2 regions of the Bacillus sp. WC2503 genome follow, and region 2 is predicted to be linked to the other one. Evidence: a T-box and tRNA genes for the amino acid it is inferred to sense, from the RefSeq annotation. Region 2 holds a T-box; the other holds one or more tRNA genes.
The links. A T-box is a leader RNA that pairs with one kind of tRNA and senses whether it is charged. The one in region 2 lies ahead of ACUN26_RS18910 (valine--tRNA ligase), so its partner is inferred to be a tRNA-Val.
Positions count from the first base shown of each region.

Region 1: it has a tRNA-Val gene. The T-box ahead of ACUN26_RS18910 (valine--tRNA ligase) is inferred to sense a tRNA for this amino acid. The anticodon was not compared.

Region 1 is NZ_JBQYMD010000001.1:4,790,170-4,797,420, reverse strand. It holds gene glmM (phosphoglucosamine mutase) at 1-980, opposite strand, end outside; gene ACUN26_RS24845 (CdaR family protein) at 973-2,442, opposite strand; gene cdaA (diadenylate cyclase CdaA) at 2,435-3,256, opposite strand; gene rocF (arginase) at 3,505-4,398, opposite strand; gene ACUN26_RS24830 (glycerate kinase) at 4,608-5,753, opposite strand; tRNA gene ACUN26_RS24825 (tRNA-Ala) at 5,871-5,943, opposite strand; tRNA gene ACUN26_RS24820 (tRNA-Gly) at 5,954-6,025, opposite strand; tRNA gene ACUN26_RS24815 (tRNA-Lys) at 6,031-6,106, opposite strand; tRNA gene ACUN26_RS24810 (tRNA-Gln) at 6,112-6,186, opposite strand; tRNA gene ACUN26_RS24805 (tRNA-Tyr) at 6,252-6,335, opposite strand; tRNA gene ACUN26_RS24800 (tRNA-Val) at 6,352-6,427, opposite strand; tRNA gene ACUN26_RS24795 (tRNA-Glu) at 6,433-6,507, opposite strand; tRNA gene ACUN26_RS24790 (tRNA-Thr) at 6,530-6,602, opposite strand; tRNA gene ACUN26_RS24785 (tRNA-Asn) at 6,607-6,681, opposite strand; rRNA gene rrf (5S ribosomal RNA) at 6,691-6,806, opposite strand; rRNA gene ACUN26_RS24775 (23S ribosomal RNA) at 6,898-7,251, opposite strand, start outside.
Region 2 is NZ_JBQYMD010000001.1:3,683,892-3,691,142, reverse strand. It holds gene spoVID (stage VI sporulation protein D) at 1-962, shown strand, start outside; gene ysxE (spore coat protein YsxE) at 1,029-2,054, shown strand; T-box leader at 2,231-2,462, shown strand; gene ACUN26_RS18910 (valine--tRNA ligase) at 2,501-5,146, shown strand; gene ACUN26_RS18905 (bifunctional folylpolyglutamate synthase/dihydrofolate synthase) at 5,239-6,540, shown strand; gene ACUN26_RS18900 (hypothetical protein) at 6,705-7,251, shown strand, end outside.

The DNA of each region.
Region 1 (7,251 bases), 1.1 Mb from region 2:
GATTGTTCTCCGCCTAAGTTGTAACCACCGCGTTTCATTTCTTCCATTACGTAGCGATCACCAACTGCAGTTTTGTCACTTGTAATATTGTTTGCTTCAAGTGCTTTGTAGAAACCTAAGTTACTCATAACAGTTGAAACAACTGTATTGTGCTTTAGTTGGCCAGTTTCTTTCATGTACTTCGCACAAATAAACATAATTTGATCGCCATCAACGATGTTTCCTTTTTCATCTACAGCGATTAAACGGTCACCATCACCATCAAAAGCAAGACCGATATCAGCACCTTTTTCTTTCACTAATTCTGCTAGGCCTTCAGGATGCGTAGAACCTACTCCAGCATTAATATTCATACCATTCGGTGAAGTTCCCATTGTTGAAATATCAGCTTCTAAATCCGCAAATAAGTACGGCGCTAAAGAAGACGTTGCACCATGTGCACAATCTAAAGCGATATGTAAACCAGAGAAATCTTCTTCTACAGTTTGTTTAATGTATTGTAAATATTTTTGTCCACCTTCAAAGTAATCGCTCACTTGTCCAAGGTTAGTACCTGTTGGACGTGGCAATTCATCAACTTCTTTGTCTAATAAAGCTTCGATTTCTGCTTCTTGCTCATCTGTTAATTTAAAACCGTCTGAACCGAAGAATTTAATTCCGTTATCTTGTACCGGATTATGAGATGCAGAAATCATCACACCCGCTTGTGCGCCTAACGCCTTTGTTAAATAAGCAACACCCGGTGTAGAAATAACACCAAGGCGCATTACTTCTGCTCCAGTTGATAATAGACCTGCTACTAAAGCTCCTTCTAACATATGACCAGATACACGTGTATCACGACCGATAATTACTTTTGGACGATCTGTATCTTTTGTTAATACATAACCACCAAAACGTCCAATTTTGAAAGCTAATTCAGGTGTTAATTCCTCATTCGCAACTCCACGTACTCCATCTGTACCAAAATATTTACCCATTATGATTCGCTCCTTTTTCTTGCTCTTTTTGATTATCTACCGTTGGTTCTTGACTAAGTTCTTTATCTTTATCTTTGTCTTTTTCTTTGTCCTGGTCTTTTTCTGGATTAGTTTCAGGATCTTTTGGTTTTTCAGTTTGATTATCTTGATTATTATTTGAATCTGGTTGTTCACCATTACCCTGTACTTCTTGATCTGGCTTTTCTTTCTTCACAATAGTAACTTTAGCACTTTTTTGTTTTGGCTCTATTGAAATATTACCAGGACCGCTCACTTGAATCGAAACATCCTTCGTCCCTGGCGATACATTTTGCAAATTAATTACCGCTGTTATTTGAGCAGCTGTTATTTTATCTACTATACTTGCTTCTCCTGAAATATCAACGCTTATCTTTCCATCCTGTGGCGAAAGTAGCTGAGCAGTGACATCTTTAGAAACTCCATTTTTTTGAATCGAGACACCTTCAATTGTTCTAGTTTTTGTTTGTTTTACTTTTTGTACCCCTACGGAAACCCTCACTTGATTTGGTTTAGAACTCGTTACACCCTTTGGCAATAAAACAGAGGTATCGAATGTTGTAGACTCAGTCAATTGACTAAGATCTACTTCGACCCCCTCTATCGATTGTATATTATCCAAAATATCTTTTGGACCCGCTATCGTTACTTCTCTCGGTTCAACGCTAATATTTGTAACGGCCAATCCTTCTGGTAAACTCCCCTTTTTCGTATACGTTACAGGAACAGTTTTTTCCGTATTATTGGCCGTAGCTTGCGTCGCCACATTCAACGTTACACTAATTTTAGATGGACTTGTTCTTACATTTAAACGTTTTCCTTCTTTATTGTATAATGTAACTTCAGCTGTTTTTGTAACAGTTTTATTAACACCTTTTAAATCAATATACGCCTTAGCAGATGAAATACTTTCGATTTCTTCTTTCGTCCCAACTACCTCAACAGTATCAGGTTTAATGTTTGATTTTTCGAGAGTAGCACCCGCTGGCATCTGATCCTCATTTGATAACTTTAAGTCTACATGAACATATTTTCTCGCTTTTTCATGAAGAGTAACTTTAATTGTTGATGGCTGAACTGTTCCCTTCACATCATCTGGAAGCCCGTTCGTTTTCAAAGAAACTTCATAAGTCCCTTTTGGACTATCTCGCAAATCAACCGTTATATCAAATTGTTTTTTTGCTTTTGCTGTAGCAACTGCTGCTTTTGGGCCTTCTAACTTCACCTTAACGCCCTCTGCCGGAATACCACTTACAATATATTTATCTTCATCATACTTAAGGTTAATAGCATGATTAGTTAATGTTTCTTTCGTATCATTTGCGAAAGGTAATATACCCGATGTCGTATTCTTTTCAGTTAAAGTTGCGGACATAAAAAGCATACACGCCAATAGTAATGAGATTCCTTTTAAAAACCAATGATTCTCCATTAACTTATCCATGACGCTTTCTCCTCCAATTCCATAAAGACGAAGAAGTCGTTTTTTCGTTCCCACTAAATTCTGCTAATAACATATCCTTCAGTTGTTCTGTCTTCAAATCACGATGCAACTTACCATTTTTCGTTAAAGAAATTTGGCCTGTTTCTTCAGATACAACTACTGTAATACTATCAGTGACTTCACTAACTCCCATTGCAGCACGATGCCTTGTTCCTAACTCTTTAGAAATAAAGGGGCTTTCTGATAATGGAAGATAACAAGCCGCTGCTTTAATTGTACTTCCTTGCATAATTACGGCTCCGTCGTGAAGAGGCGTATTTGGAATGAAAATATTAATGAGTAACTCCGATGATACATTTGCATTTAACGGAATACCCGTTTCCACATAATCACCCATTCCGGTCTCTTTTGACAACGTAATTAATGCACCAATTCTACGTTTTCCCATATATTCCGTTGCTTTTGCTATCGATGTTGCAACAATTTCAGGTTCATCATCCTCCTGAGTTCCAACACGCGAAAATAAACTTCCGCGTCCTAGCTGCTCAAGTGCTCTTCGCAATTCTGGCTGGAAGATAATAATAACGGCTAAAAATCCCCACGTTAATACTTGTTCCGTTAGCCAATAAAGCGTATGCAATTCAAGGAAAATACTAATCATCCGAACGACAATAATAACTGTAATCCCCTTTAAAAGTTGAACAGCTTTTGTCCCTCGGATTATAAGAATTAGCTTATATATAATAAACCATACAACGGCAATATCTAATACCGTACTAAGATATTTCAAAATGGTCGTATCTTCAAAAGGCATGCTAACCCTTCCTCCTACTTACGAGCAATTCTATCCATATATTGAAATATTGTTTTATGCTCTATCTGTATGTATTTCCAACAACTAGTTAATTATACCATACATGAAACAAACGACAATTACAAACAACCCCCTTTAAATCAAATTGGTAAGATGTCAAACAATCTTATCGTACAGTATAATATAAATCATTATTATACGTCTATTTTCAAATAAAAAAAGCAACTTCTCAGTTGCTTTTCTTACATTTATTTTAGTTTTTCACCGAATAAAGAACCCATTAAAGCAACCGCGGTTGTTGCCGTTCTATTTCTCTCATCTAAAATCGTATTTACTTCAACAAACTCAGCAGATGTAACAATATCAGCTTCCGCTAACATTTCCATCGCTAAATGACTTTCACGATACGATAGACCACCAATTACAGGCGTTCCAACTCCCGGTGCATCATGAGGATCAAGACCATCTAAATCTAATGATAGATGTACACCATCAGTATGAGATAAATAAGCAATTGTTTCTTCCATAACAGCCGTCATACCCATACGATCAATTTCATGCATTGAGAATACTTTAATACCTTCATTGCGAATAAAGTCTTTTTCTCCTTCATCCAATGCACGTGCACCGATAATTACAACGTTCTCTTTTTTCACCTTTGGATATGCCCCGTATAAGTCTACAAGCGTGGGATGTCCATAGCCTAAACTTGCTGCAAGTGACATTCCATGAATATTACCAGATGGTGAAGTTTCCTCCGTATTTAAATCTCCATGTGCATCATACCAAATAACACCTAAATTTTTATAATGTTTTGCCACACCAGCTAGTGTACCAATTGCGATACTATGGTCACCACCTAATACAAGTGGAAAACGACCTTCTTCTATAATATGATCCACCTTACTTGCCAATTCATTACATACAGTCGCAACTTGTGTAAGGTTTCTTAATTTTGTATTTTCATCAACTTCTTTTTCTCTCTCTATACATATATCTCCCATATCTTTAATGTTATATCCAATTTCTTCAATTCTTTCAATTACCCCTGCATAACGGATCGCGCTCGGGCCCATATCAACTCCACGACGCATCTGTCCTAAATCCATTGGAACTCCAATAACTGAGATTTCTTTTTTCATAGATAGTATCCCCCTTTTATGCCTTCACTAAATATTTTAAATCTTTTATATACTCTGACTCAACTCGACATTTTTCTGTATGGATATACAATTTATTCACTTATATTTATGTTGAAATCCAAATCTTAAGACCATTTTATGTATAAAGTTAACTTAATGAAACAACTGCTATCATTATTATTAGATAATAATAAAAAACACTTCTACATTTAGAAGTGTTTTTTCGATGCAATTTTCCATACTGCTGCAATATTTCTTGCTGTCATTTCAATATTCTCTTTTGCCATCTTATATGCCTCGTCTAGTGCCATTGGAAAAGGCGTAATACTAAATACTGCATCGATTCCCTTTTCGTAAACAACTGGATAATTTGGAGATACCGATCCTCCTATAGCAATCACAGGAATATGAAGACGTTTCGCTCGCCCCGCGACACCAACAGGAGCCTTTCCATATGCTGTTTGTTCATCTATTCTACCTTCACCAGTTATAATTAAATCCGCATCTTCTATATGCTTATCAAAATTTGTATGATCCAATACAATTTCAATACCCTTTCGTAAGCTCCCCTTTAACACTGCAATAACAGCTGCTCCCATACCTCCTGCCGCTCCTGCACCAGGTATTTCAGATACATCCAAAGATACATATCGTTTAAGAATAGTCGCATAATGCTTTAAATTCTCATCTAGCCTTTTCAGCATCTCTACATCCCCACCCTTTTGAGCACCAAACACGAAAGATGCCCCTCTCATTCCGACTAATGGATTATTTACATCACACGCCGCTTCTATCGTTATCTCCTTTAGGCGTGAATCCATTCGTGAAAAATCAATCGTGACAATCGAATGTAATGTTCCTCCAGATGGATCTATTGCTTCACCCTTTTCATCTATAAACCTTACTCCTAAAGCCGATAACATACCTGCTCCACCATCATTTGTAGCGCTTCCTCCAAGCCCCAAAATAATATGCTTAACTCCTTGGTCTAGCGCATGTAATATAAGCTCTCCTGTCCCTTTTGACGTTGTAATGAATGGATTTCGCTTTTCAACCGGTACGTGTTGTAGTCCAGATGCCGATGCCATTTCAATAAACGCTGTCTTTTTATCTGTAGAAATGCCATAAAAAGCTTGTACGCCTTCTCTAAGCGGTCCTGTCACATAAAGTGATACAACGCTTCCTCCTGTGGCATCAACAAGTGAATCAACAGTTCCTTCCCCACCATCTCCAATTGGTATTTTTACATACTCTGCTTTAGGAAAAATTGCTCCAAAACCTCTTTCAATAGCTTCACATACTTCTATAGCCTTTAGACTTTCTTTGTATGAATCAGATGCAATGACAACTTTCACAATTATCCCCCATCCTTTATTTTTACGTTTTCTTCATTTTAAACGACAAATATGAAAGTTGTCTTTTTAAACACAAAAAAAGCGTACATCATATGATGTACACTTTCTCTATTTATATGGAGCCTAGCGGGATCGAACCGCTGACCTCCTGCGTGCAAGGCAGGCGCTCTCCCAGCTGAGCTAAGGCCCCGTAGTAATAAAGCGGAAGACGGGATTCGAACCCGCGACCCCAACCTTGGCAAGGTTGTATTCTACCACTGAACTACTTCCGCGAAAATGGTGAGCCATGAAGGATTCGAACCTTCGACCCTCTGATTAAAAGTCAGATGCTCTACCAACTGAGCTAATGGCTCGTAAATGGCTGGGCTAGCTGGATTCGAACCAGCGCATGACGGAGTCAAAGTCCGTTGCCTTACCGCTTGGCTATAGCCCATTAATATTTACTAGTATGCTTATCTTCTCAAAAAAATAAACCCTCTCAGGTTATTTTAAAGAAAATGGTGGAGGGGGGCAGATTCGAACTGCCGAACCCGAAGGAGCGGATTTACAGTCCGCCGCGTTTAGCCACTTCGCTACCCCTCCGACATTTAAACATATATGGTGGAGGATGACGGGATCGAACCGCCGACCCCCTGCTTGTAAGGCAGGTGCTCTCCCAGCTGAGCTAATCCTCCAAAAGTGGTGACCCGTACGGGATTCGAACCCGTGTTACCGCCGTGAAAGGGCGGTGTCTTAACCACTTGACCAACGGGCCAAAAATTTAAAAACTTTTTCCAAGCTTCCAACCGGGGTTGAACCGGTGACCTCTTCCTTACCATGGAAGTACTCTACCAGCTGAGCTATGGAAGCATAATGGCTCCGCAGGTAGGAATCGAACCTACGACCGATCGGTTAACAGCCGATAGCTCTACCGCTGAGCTACTGCGGAATAATACAAGCCTGGCAACGTCCTACTCTCACAGGGACAAGGTCCCAACTACCATCGGCGCTAGAGAGCTTAACTTCCGTGTTCGGTATGGGAACGGGTGTGACCTCTCTGCCATCATTACCAGACTTTTATCATTATACACATTCTTTTCAGAATGTCAAAAGGAATTTTAAATATATATTCCTTCAAAACTAGATAACATTTGCTACATATTATATGGTTAAGTCCTCGATCTATTAGTATTCGTCAGCTCCACATGTCACCATGCTTCCACCTCGAACCTATCAACCTGATCATCTTTCAGGGATCTTACTAGCTTACGCTATGGGAAATCTCATCTTGAGGGGGGCTTCATGCTTAGATGCTTTCAGCACTTATCCCTTCCGCACATAGCTACCCAGCTATGCCCTTGGCAGAACAACTGGTACACCAGCGGTGCGTCCATCCCGGTCCTCTCGTACTAAGGACAGCTCCTCTCAAATTTCCTACGCCCACGACGGATAGGGACCGAACTGTCTCACGACGTTCTGAACCCAGCTCGCGTACCGCTTTAATGGGCGAACAGCCCAA
Region 2 (7,251 bases):
ATTCGTTACGATTTTCATTAAAAGAATCTGTTTGGTTCCAAAAAGGACAGGAAGTCGAAGAACTTTTGTCAATTTCGTTAGATCCAGACGTTGAGATAGAAGAGCTTGATCATGAAGTTATCGTGAGAGGGCAGTTAGATTTAACGGGGGAGTATGTTGCAAGGCAAGATGATTCGGCCTATTCATTAAGAGAACTATCGCCAGCAAAGTCAATTGATTATGTAGAAACAAGGGAAGATGGGGTGAATGAACTTGTTCATTCCTTTCCACTTGAAATATCAATTCCAAGAAATCGAGTGAAAGTAATTGAAGAATTATATGTATCAATTGAAGAATTTGATTATGAATTGAAGGAAAATGGTTGCTTACAATTATTAGCGGATATATCTATTACAGGTTTATGTGATGAGGAAAGAATCGAGGATGAAGAGGAAGAAACGGCGTATGCTGAGTTAGAAGATGATTCAGCTGAAGAGGATGAAAATAGACCCGCGCCGCATGTAGCGGAACCAACCTATAAAGAATCGGATGAATGGGAAGATTACGCATTTGAACCGTTCCAGCTAGAAGAAAGAAAAGAGCAAGAAGAAGCGGAAGAGGAATTGGCAGAACATGAATTTGCGGAGCGTGAAGAGGAGCAAGAAACGACGCTGCAATTTGAATTGTTTGGACGAAAAGATTATCAAAAAGAAAAGGCGAAAAAGCAGGGAGAGCAAGAAGAAGCGTACTCACAGCGAGATGAAAATGCGCTTTATTTAACACAATTATTTACGAAAGAACCGGAAGAAGAATTTACGAAGTTAAGAATGTATTTCGTGCAAGAAGGGGATACAATTGAATCTGTTGCAGAACGTTATGACACGTCTGTACAAAACTTATACCGTGTTAATCAAACAGAAGATATATATTTAACTACGGGACAAATTATTTATATTCCCGTTTCAAAAGCAAAGGCGAAATAAGGGGGTGAGTGCTTTCACTCCCCTATTGTCCTAGAGGCTATGTTTTGAATAGAAAGGGTTATTCGTATGGATATTGAATTACGAAATCGCTATGAACCCATTGTAAGGCAATATAGATTGGATACGCAGCATATGGAAGAGCACGGAAGTGTAACGAAAATTTACACGAATCAAGGTCCATATGCGCTAAAGAAAATAGAAGATAGAAAGTTAGAGCGGAATAACTTTCTACATCATATTCAATATTTGAAGGAGAAAGGTTTTTCAAATTATGTACCTATATACCATGCGACGGATGGGAATTATATTTTAAGTGACGGGACTTATAATTATTATTTAATGCCTTGGTTAGAACGTGCGGAAGGAAACGGCGAGGATAATGATCAATACCATAAAATGTTTCAAACACTTGGAACGTTGCACCAAAAAACGGTGAAAGAAGAAACATATACAGAAGAAGATTTAGAAAAACATTACACAAGTATATCCGATCGTTGGGAAAATGATGGTGAGATGTTAGAAGAGTTTCTTGTAGAATCTGAAGCGAAGTGGTATATGTCTCCGTTTGAATTACAATATTGTACGTACTATCATCATGTAATGAGGGCGCGTGAATTTGCAACGAAGCAATTAAATGAGTGGAACGATGCGATGAAAGAAAAAGATAAAACACGCATTACTTTTGTGCATGGTAACGTGTCACTTAATCATTTTTTATTTGACTATGAACGGAATGGCTATTTTATTAGTTTAGAAAAATCGAAGTTTGCAACGCCTGTGCAAGATATTGTAGGGTTTTATTCGCGGTCTTTAAACACATATCCAATTGCGCGAAGTGATCGTTTTGAATGGTATCAAATGTACCAAAAAAACTTCCCGTTTACGAAAGAAGAGCAACTGCTTATGTATGCTTACATGACCTATCCATCGCAATTTATTCGGCAAATTGAGTCTTATAAAAAAAGAAGGCAGAGTCGCAATAAGGAAAATGAGATTCGCGGAGTAAAGAGCTTGCAACAATCACATTGGCTCGTTAGCAATGTAGAATATTTCCTGTCACAATTACAAGCTGCCCAGCAAGGGAACGGATAAAGTGAAACTTTAATCAGTGGCGGGGGTATTACCGCCCGTAAATAGAGGGGTAAAAAAGATAAGTGGAGGATGCTACTTATCTTTTTTATATTCGCCCGGAAAGTGATAGTCTTAAATTTATCTTGACGAATAAGGTTTCGTTTTTTACACTATTGTATATAATAATTAACAATCATATAAATGCCTTGAAGGGGAAGAGTATAACATGAAACGTCTTCAGAGAGGAGAATCATTAGCTGGGAGATTCTCTAGATAGTTATGTTAGAAGGTAGCCCTGGAGCATCTTTTCTGAACGGAATAGTTCTCATTAGGAAAAGACGGATTTGTCCGTTATCAAATTAAGAGTATAAGCAAATTCTGAATTTGTTTGTAAATAAAGGTGGTACCGCGATGTCCCTCGTCCTTTTTTGGATGAGGGGCATTTTTTATTTTAAGGAGGGAAAATAATGTCAAACACGGAAAAGAATTTACCAACTAAATATGATCATATGTCCGTTGAAGAAGGCCTTTATCAATGGTGGCTTGAAGGCAAATATTTCGAAGCAACAGGAGACGAGAAGAAACAACCGTATACAATTGTAATTCCACCTCCGAACGTAACTGGTAAGTTACACTTAGGTCATGCTTGGGATACAACTCTTCAAGATATTTTAACTCGTACGAAGCGTATGCAAGGATACGATGTATTATGGCTTCCAGGAATGGACCATGCGGGTATCGCAACACAAGCGAAAGTAGAAGGAAAACTTCGTGAAGAAGGTATTTCACGTTACGATCTTGGCCGTGAGAAATTCCTTGAAAAAGCTTGGGAGTGGAAAGAAGAGTACGCTTCTCACATTCGTCAACAATGGGGGAAAGTTGGTTTAGGACTAGACTATTCTCGTGAACGTTTCACATTAGACGAAGGTTTATCTGATGCAGTTAATAAAGTATTCGTTCAATTATACGAAAAAGGCTTAATTTACCGCGGTGAATATATTATCAACTGGGACCCAGCAACACGTACAGCTCTTTCTGATATCGAAGTAATTCATAAAGAGGTTCAAGGTGCATTCTACCATATGAACTATCCATTAACAGATGGTTCTGGTCACATTCGTCTTGCAACTACTCGTCCAGAAACGATGCTTGGTGATACAGCTGTAGCAGTTCATCCAGAAGACGATCGTTACAAACATTTAATCGGAAAAACAGTTACCCTTCCAATCGTAGGCCGTGAGATTCCGATTATTGCCGATGAGTACGTAGAAAAAGACTTTGGAACAGGCGTTGTAAAAATTACACCAGCTCATGACCCGAATGACTTTGAAGTAGGTAACCGTCATGACTTACCACGCATCTTAGTAATGAACGAAGATGGAACGATGAACGAAAAAGCTGGTAAGTATAACGGTATGGACCGTTTCGAATGCCGTAAAGCGTTAGTGAAAGACTTACAAGAAGCGGACGTATTAGTAGAAATTGAGCCTCATATGCATTCAGTAGGTCATAGTGAGCGTAGCGGTGCAGTTGTTGAGCCTTATTTATCAACACAATGGTTCGTAAAAATGGCTCCACTTGCAGAAAAAGCAGTAGCACTTCAACAAAAAGAAGAAGAAAAAGTAACGTTCGTACCAGAGCGTTTTGAAAACACATACTTACGCTGGATGGAAAACATTCATGACTGGTGTATTTCTCGTCAATTATGGTGGGGACACCGCATTCCAGCTTGGTATCATAAAGAAACTGGTGAAGTATACGTAGGTACTGAAGCGCCAGCGGATATTGAAAACTGGAATCAAGATAACGACGTACTTGATACATGGTTTAGCTCAGCGTTATGGCCGTTCTCAACACTTGGTTGGCCAAATGAAGAGGCAGTAGACTTTAAAAAGTTCTATTCAACAGATGCTTTAGTAACTGGTTATGACATCATCTTCTTCTGGGTATCTCGTATGATTTTCCAAGGTTTAGAGTTTACAGGAGAGCGTCCATTTAAAGATGTATTAATTCACGGTTTAGTTCGTGATGAACAGGGACGTAAAATGAGTAAATCTCTTGGTAACGGTATCGACCCGATGGATGTTATCGAGAAATACGGTGCAGATGCAATGCGTTACTTCTTATCAACAGGAAGTGCACCAGGCCAAGATTTACGTTTCAGCATGGAAAAAGTAGAATCTACTTGGAACTTCATTAATAAAATTTGGAACGCATCACGTTTCGTATTAATGAACATGGATGATATGAAGTATGAAGAAATCGATTTAACTGGTGAAAAATCAGTTGCAGATAAGTGGATTTTAACTCGCTTAAACGAAACGATCGAAAGTGTAACACGTAACATGGATAAATATGAGTTCGGTGAAGCTGGTCGTTCATTATACAACTTCATTTGGGATGATTTCTGTGACTGGTACATTGAGATGGCGAAACTTCCACTATACGGTGAAGATGAAGCAGCTAAGAAAACAACTCGTTCTATTTTAGCTTACGTATTAGACCAAACGATGCGTCTATTACACCCATTCATGCCGTTCGTAACAGAGAAGATTTGGCAACATTTACCGCATGAAGGCGAGTCTATTACAGTAGCGGCTTGGCCAACAGTTCGCGAAGATTTACAAGATAAAGAAGCGGCAGCAGAAATGCACCTTCTAGTTGATATCATTCGCTCTGTTCGTAACATCCGTGCAGAAGTAAATACGCCAATGAGCAAAAAAGTTCAAATGCAAATTAAAGCAAAAGATGAGGCTATCCTTGCTCAACTTACGAAAAACAGCTCTTACATTGAGCGTTTCTGTAACCCAAGTGAATTAACAATTCAAACGAATTTACAAGCGCCAGAAAAAGCGATGACTGCAATCGTATCAGGTGCAGAGTTATTCTTACCGTTAGCTGATCTTATCAACCTTGACGAAGAGAGAGCACGTCTTGAAAAAGAACTTGAGAAGTTCGATAAAGAGGTAGAACGTGTACAGAAGAAACTTTCAAACCAAGGCTTCGTAGCGAAAGCTCCTGCGGCAGTTATTGACGGAGAGCGTGCGAAAGAGCAAGATTACCTAGAAAAACGCGAAGCAGTTCGCCAACGTCTAGCAGATCTTGAGAAATAAAGTGTATTTTAGAGACTCACTATATTGGTGAGTCTCTTTTCTTTGCGTATAATAGAATGATGAAGGTTGTCTTTTGAAAGGGGAAAACATACGTGATACATACATACGAAGAAGCGATAGGGTGGATTCATAGTCGATTGAAGTTTGGTATTAAACCAGGATTAGAAAGAATGAGCTGGATGCTAGAAGAACTCGGAAATCCAGAGCGTCATATAAAATGTGTTCATCTTGCTGGTACAAATGGAAAAGGTTCAACTTTAACGTATATGCGCTACATGCTAGAAGGCGCAAAATATAAGGTTGGAACATTTACCTCTCCTTACATTGAAACATTTAATGAGCGTATTAGTGTGAACGGAACACCAATTGCAGATGAAGAGATTGCGGAACTTGTAAACATGGTAAAGCCAGTCGTTGAAAAACTAGACGAGACGGATTTAGGGGAAGCGACTGAGTTTGAGATTATTACTGTTATGGCAATTTGTTATTTCGGTAAAATCAATTTCTGTGATGTTGTTTTATTTGAAACAGGGCTTGGAGGGCGCTTTGACTCTACGAATGTGATTCATCCTATTCTCACAATTATTACAAATATCGGCCACGATCATATGCATATTTTAGGGGATACACTAGGAGAAATTGCGTATGAGAAGGCAGGAATTATTAAGTCGGGTGTTCCGGTTATTACAGGCGTGCAAGATGATGAAGCATTGCAGGTCATTCAAAAGGTTGCAAAGGAAAATCATGCAAACTTATATGAACTGGGCAAACATTTTACAGCGTTACATAAACAGTCTAACGAAGATGGGGAACGTTTTGATTTTGTTTGTCCTTTCGCATCTTTTGAAGATGTTCGAATGTCAATGAAAGGTGTTCACCAAGTAGGAAATGCCTCACTAGCACTTATGGCAATTATGTATTTAAAAACATATGTATCATTTTTAATTGAGGAAGAGGAAATAAGAGCTGGATTACATGAAGCGTATTGGATTGGCCGATTTGAAAAGCTGAAAAGTAATCCTGATATTATAATAGATGGTGCTCATAATCCAGAAGGTATTGAGAGTCTTGTAAAAACAGTAGAGGCACATTATAAAGATAAAAATATAATAGTTTTATTTACTGCGCTTGGTGATAAACAGTTGCATAACATGGTAGGTCAATTAGAAACAATTGCCGATGAAATTATTTTTACAACATTCGCCTTTGATCGTGCCATTTCCGCTGACAAACTTGCAGCGCATTCGCAAAAAAAATCAAAAATAGTCTTTGAAGATTGGAAAGAGGCAATTGATACAAAGGTTGAAATGATAGGGGGAAATGATGTCTTTATCATAACGGGTTCTCTATATTTCATTTCTGAAGTTAGAAAATATATTCGCGAGAAAAACTAGATAGCCTTTGCTATCTAGTTTTTTGTTCTACAAATGAAGTCAAATGCATACATATAAGATAATTATATAGGGTTATTTGGCGAATTCCTCTGACAAATATCTCGTTTTTTTGTGAAATGAATATGATATGATGCGGACAACGACAAGAGGTGAGGTGTGAGTGTATGGACAAGCAATCACGAACGATCTCAGTGAAAGTAAATGGAACAGAAGCGAAGTATGAAGAGAAGAAGAAAGATGAGTTTGAATGGATGGTAGTGGAAAGTGAAAGACCGAAAAACGTTGTTCCGTTTCAAAAAAAGAAATCAGCGCCCATGGAAAAATACAGAAAGAAGTGGAGTAATACATTAATTGTAATTGTTGCAACTGCAATTATAATTGGTACGGCGTTTGGAATGGGAATGCTGCAGTTACTTACAGGACAAGGGACAACAGGGGAAAGTACGGTAACGGCTTCGAAGCAGACTGGAAATGAAGAATCAAAGGTGGATGGAACGGCAGAACAAACACCAGTATCAAAAGAGGAAAAACAAAAAAAACAGACAGGAACGTCATTAGAGCCAATGAAATTATTTTTTGTTCAAGGTGGGCTTTATTCTTCCAAAGAAACGGGACAGGCCGCTCTTGAAGAATGGAAAGGTAACGGAGGGGTTGCTGCTTTGAAACCGAGCGGTGATAAGTATGCACTAATTGTTGGTATTGCTAGCGATG